DNA from 2 places in the Ilumatobacter coccineus YM16-304 genome. Region 1 is predicted to be linked to the other one. Evidence: predicted binding sites of a transcription regulator. Region 1 holds the regulator's gene; the other holds the start of a gene.
What was found. The regulator LexA, encoded in region 1, represses DNA repair genes until DNA is damaged. The targets are predictions, from matches to a motif close to CGAACNNNNGTTCG.
Positions count from the first base shown of each region.

Region 2: the regulator LexA is predicted to act here: its motif matches at 1,215-1,228, upstream of uvrA (excinuclease ABC subunit UvrA).

Region 1 covers NC_020520.1:2,994,713-2,997,114, reverse strand. The annotation lists gene YM304_RS13520 (hypothetical protein) at 1-1,048, shown strand, start outside; gene lexA (transcriptional repressor LexA) at 1,145-1,774, opposite strand; gene YM304_RS13510 (LysM peptidoglycan-binding domain-containing protein) at 1,977-2,399, shown strand.
Region 2 covers NC_020520.1:2,396,508-2,398,909, forward strand. The annotation lists gene YM304_RS22415 (glycerophosphodiester phosphodiesterase family protein) at 1-1,048, opposite strand, end outside; gene uvrA (excinuclease ABC subunit UvrA) at 1,245-2,402, shown strand, end outside.

The DNA of each region.
Region 1 (2,402 bases):
GTGGACAGCGGGCGGCTCGCGACGGACCGACGCCGTCGCCAACCTGGCTCGCGCCCCCATCGGCTGCGACACGACGCTCGACTTCTCGGTGGCGGGGGAGTACCTCGTCTTCGTCGAATCGAAGGGCACGTTCGCCGAGGTGCGTGGCGACTGTGAGGCATCGGGGGACTACGAGCTCGGAGCGTCACGGCCACAGATCGACATCACGGTGCTCGACCCGGACGGGCGTCAGCTCGAACTCGACGACCGCAGCGACACCGTCACCTACTCGACGTCCGACTACGTGGGGCGCTCGGTGCTGGCACTCGAGGTGGACGAGCCCGGTGACCACGTGATGCGTGTGGAGGCCTCGAGCACGGCAGAGTTCGCCGTGGCCGTGGGTCGCGATCCCAACTCCGGGGTGGCGTTGTTGCGTGGCGCCGCCGTCGCCATCGGCCTGTTGGGCCTCGTCGTCGGGCTGTTGCTCGCCATGGTCGCCGGTCGAAAGCGTCAGCCCGCCGGACCGGGGTGGACCCCGGCACAGCCGCAACCGCAGGGTGCCTGGCCACAGGCCCATCCGCCGTACCAGCAGCCGACGCAGCCGCCCTACACGCAACCCACGCAACCGCCGTACGCGCAGCCGGGTCCGGGTCAGGGTGCGCCGCAGCCGCCCGCCGGACCGTCGCCGTACCACGCGCAGGGGACGCCACCCACGTACGGGGGGTACGGACAGCCGGGTCAGTACCCGTCGTCGACGCAACCGCACGACGATCGCCTGCCGCAACCTCCTCCGCCCAGTGCCGCCCCGATGTGGGCGAACCCGGCTCCGACGGTGCCGAACGCCAACCCGTTCGCGCCACCGGCGGGCCATCCGAGCGCGGCACCGACGGGTGGCGTCGGCCAGGTGCCCGGACAGCCGGGGTCGGGCAGCGGCGACGGCGAGACCGGGTGGCCGGGCGACGACACGCCCACCCCACCGAGAGGGGTCGAGGTCACGCAGGCAGACCCGTCGGCGGCGCCGACGGAGGTCGACCGTTGGAACACGAGTCGTCCGCCGACCTCGGACTGAGTTCGAGGCGTCGCCCCGTCCGATCGTGGGTGATGCCCGTCGATCGACCGTCGGGGCGCTCCCGAGCGCCGGCGCCGGGAGCGACGAGCGTCGAAATCAGTAGCGGCGCATGACGGTGACGACCTTGCCGTACACCTCGACTTCGTCGGCGCGGAACGTCATCGGTTCCATGCTCGAGTTGGCCGGGATCAGGGTGACGTCGGCGCCCGACCGTTCGTAGGTCTTGACGGTCGCCTCGCCGCCGGGGATACCGGCCACGACGATGTCGCCGTTGTTGGGGTGATCGACCTGCGATGCGACGACGAAGTCCTTGTCGAGGATGCCGAGTTCGATCATCGAGTCACCGCGCACGCGCAACATGAAGAGCTCGCCTTCGCCGGTGAAGTCGGCCGGGAGCGGCAACAGCTCTTCGACGTTCTCTTCCGCGAGCACGTCGGTGCCGGCCGCCACGTCGCCGACGAGTGGGACGTGACGGGTGGGGCGGCGTTCCATGACGGCGCCGCTGTTCGGGTCGTAGCGGACCTCGATCGCCCGCGGCTTGCTCGGGTCACGGCGCAGATACCCGAGTCGCTGCAGCGTGTTGAGGTGGCTGTGCACCGTGGAGGGGGACGTGAGGCCCACGGCCTCGCCGATCTCGCGCACCGACGGCGGGAAACCGCGCTCTCGCATCTGCTGTTCGATGAACGTCAGGATGTCGCGCTGGCGCTTGCTGATCTTTGGGGCCATACGAACACTCTAGGTATCGATCGGTGCGCAGTCAAACACCCGTACGACAAACGTGTGTTCGAAAAAGTTGTCCGAACGGGTTGACGCGGTGGCCGGGCCGTGGTTCACTGGCGCTTCTTCGATCGAACACACGTTGGGTGAACCGCTCCGAAGCGAACACTCGACGAACAGTCACAACGTCCGCTCTGTTGGGGAGAGAACCATGACCATCGCAACCGCCGCACCACGACACATCGACGGGTTCCGCATCGGCGCCTACCAGCGTCCCATCACGTCCGAACGTCGCCCGGCGGCCGCTCGGGCCGCAAGCGCATCGCCTCGTCCCAACTACGTCGCCCGGCGCCTCGTCGCCGTCGCGGTCACCCTGCTCACGATCGCCACGCTCGCCGTGGTGATCAGCGGTGTGCTGGCGAGCTTCGGAGGCGGTCCTGCCGCTGCCTCCGAAGTCTCGCCGGCGAACACCGAATCGGTCGTGCGCACTCACGTCGCCCGGTCGGGCGACACCATGTGGTCGATCGCGTCGACCTACCGTGGTGACATCGATCATGGCCGGTACCTCGATGCGTTGATCCGTGCCAACGGTGGCGTCGGCATCATCGCCGGTCAAGCCGTCCAACTGCCCTGATCA
Region 2 (2,402 bases), 600 kb from region 1:
CACTCTTGTCGGTCACGTTCCAGCCGCCCGTGCTGCGCAAGGCGAACTCGATGCCGTTGCCGGCCGTCGACTGCGAACGCATCACGGCTTGTGCCCAGGGGATGCTGCCATCGGCGGCGACGTCGGTCATGAGCCCCGCCCAGCGGGATGCGTTGTTGACCGACTCGAAACGCAGCGTGAACTCGGCCTGGTAGTTGTCGAGGTGCGGACCGAAGGTGATGCGGGCCTGCGTCGACGGTTCGTCGAGGCGGAGGCGTCCGTCGGCGACCGACCACGCGCCGGCCAGCGGCGTCCACCCCTCGGGCAGCGAATCGCCGTCGAAGGTCTCCTCGAACCTGACGAGCTCCGGTTCGGGTTCCGGTTCCGGCTCGGGATCGGCGAGCGGTTCGAGTTCGGTCACCACGAGATCGTCGAAGCTGACCGTCGCTCCGGCGATCACGAAGCCGAGCACGCCGGCGTCGGTGCGCTCGACGCTCGTCGTCGACAGCACGAGCTCGTCGTCGAAGTACCACGCGCCTCGCTCGCCCTGGATGTCGATGCGCACGTCGACGTCGTTGCCGACACCAGCGTCGACCGGAGCCGATCCGGCGTCGGTGACGTTCCAGCTCTCGTCGGCGTTGCGGATCGCGAACTCGATGCCGTTCGACGCAGTCGACTCCGACCGCATGACGGCGTGGGCCCACGGTGCTCCGCCGGTCGGCGCCACGTCGGTGACGATGCCGGCCCAGCGACTCGCGTTGACGACGTCTTCGAAGCGCATCGTGGCTTCGATGCGGACGTTGTCACGATGCTCGCCGAAGGTCAGGATCGACGGGGTGTACGCGTTGTCGGTGTGGCCGTACAGACGTCCGTCGCGCACGGTCCAGTCGGCATCGCCGTCGGCGAGCCAACCGGCCGGGAGCGCATCACCGGAGAAGTCCTCCGTGAGGATCACGTCACCTGGCGCGGCGGTCGTCGGCGATGACGCGACGACGATCGTCGATGCCGCAGCGAGGGCAGCGAGTCCGCCGGCGGCGACACGCCGCAGGCGATGGGGGGTTCGATTCATGGGTCGAGTGACTCCTTGCTCCCGGCGGGGGAGCGGTTGTGTGGTGTGGAGTCGCGGACCGTAACGACGGCACATGGACCCCATCCGACGGCGAGATGAACCCGTGGTGAGCGTCTGCCGAACGGGAGACGGGCCACTCCCGCCCGCCGCTGGGCACGTCCCGAACTGAACACATGTTCGCTAGCATTTGACGACAATGGCTCGAAATCCCGCAGAACCGAGCGCCACGAAGGTCGCCAAGAAAGCTCCCGCCGCGAAGGCGGCCGCCCCGAAGAAACGGGCGGCGAAACGTAAGTCCGACGAACCGCAGATCACGGTTCGAGGCGCACGCGAGCACAACCTCAAGAACGTCAACGTCGAGCTCCCGCGCGACAAGCTCGTGGTGTTCACCGGGCTCTCCGGGTCGGGCAAGTCGAGCCTGGCGTTCGACACGATCTACGCCGAAGGTCAGCGTCGCTACGTCGAATCGCTGAGCGCCTACGCCCGCCAGTTCCTCGGGCAGATGGACAAGCCCGACGTCGACGTGATCGATGGGCTGTCGCCGGCGATCTCGATCGACCAGAAGTCGGCGTCACGCAACCCGCGTTCGACCGTCGGCACGATCACCGAGGTCTACGACTACCTGCGACTGCTCTACGCCCGCATCGGGGTGCAGCACTGCCCCAACCACGGCATCGAGTTGGAGCGTCAGACCCCGCAGCAGATCGTCGACCGTATCCTCACGATGGATGAGGGCGTCAGGTTCCAGGTGCTCGCTCCCGTCGTGCGTGGCCGCAAGGGTGAATACGACACGCTGCTCGAAGACCTCTCTGGTCAGGGCTACGTGCGTGCGGTCATCGACGGCGAGACCGTCGACATCGACGAGTTCCTCAAGCGCGACGAACGACTGGCCAAGTACGAGAACCACAAGATCGCCGTCGTCGTCGACCGTCTCGTCCTCAAAGAAGGGCTCGAACGGCGCCTCACCGATTCGCTCGAACAAGCGCTCACGCTCGCCGACGGCGTCGCCGAGATCGAGATCGTCAAGCGCGACGGGGAGGGTGAGAACGAGGTTCTCGTGTTCTCGCAGCACCTCGCGTGCCCGATGTGCGACACCAGCTTCGACGAGCCGGCGCCGCGAAACTTCTCGTTCAACTCGCCGTACGGCGCGTGTGCGAAGTGCGACGGGCTCGGCACCACCTTCGAAGTCGACCCCGAGTTGATCATCCCCGACGGCGACGTCTCGCTCGCCGACGGCGCGATCGCCCCGTGGCGCAGCGCGCACACCCAGTACTTCACGCGGATGCTCGAGTCGGTGGCCAACGTCAACGACATCGACCTCGACGCGCCATGGGATCAACTGCCGGCCAAAGCC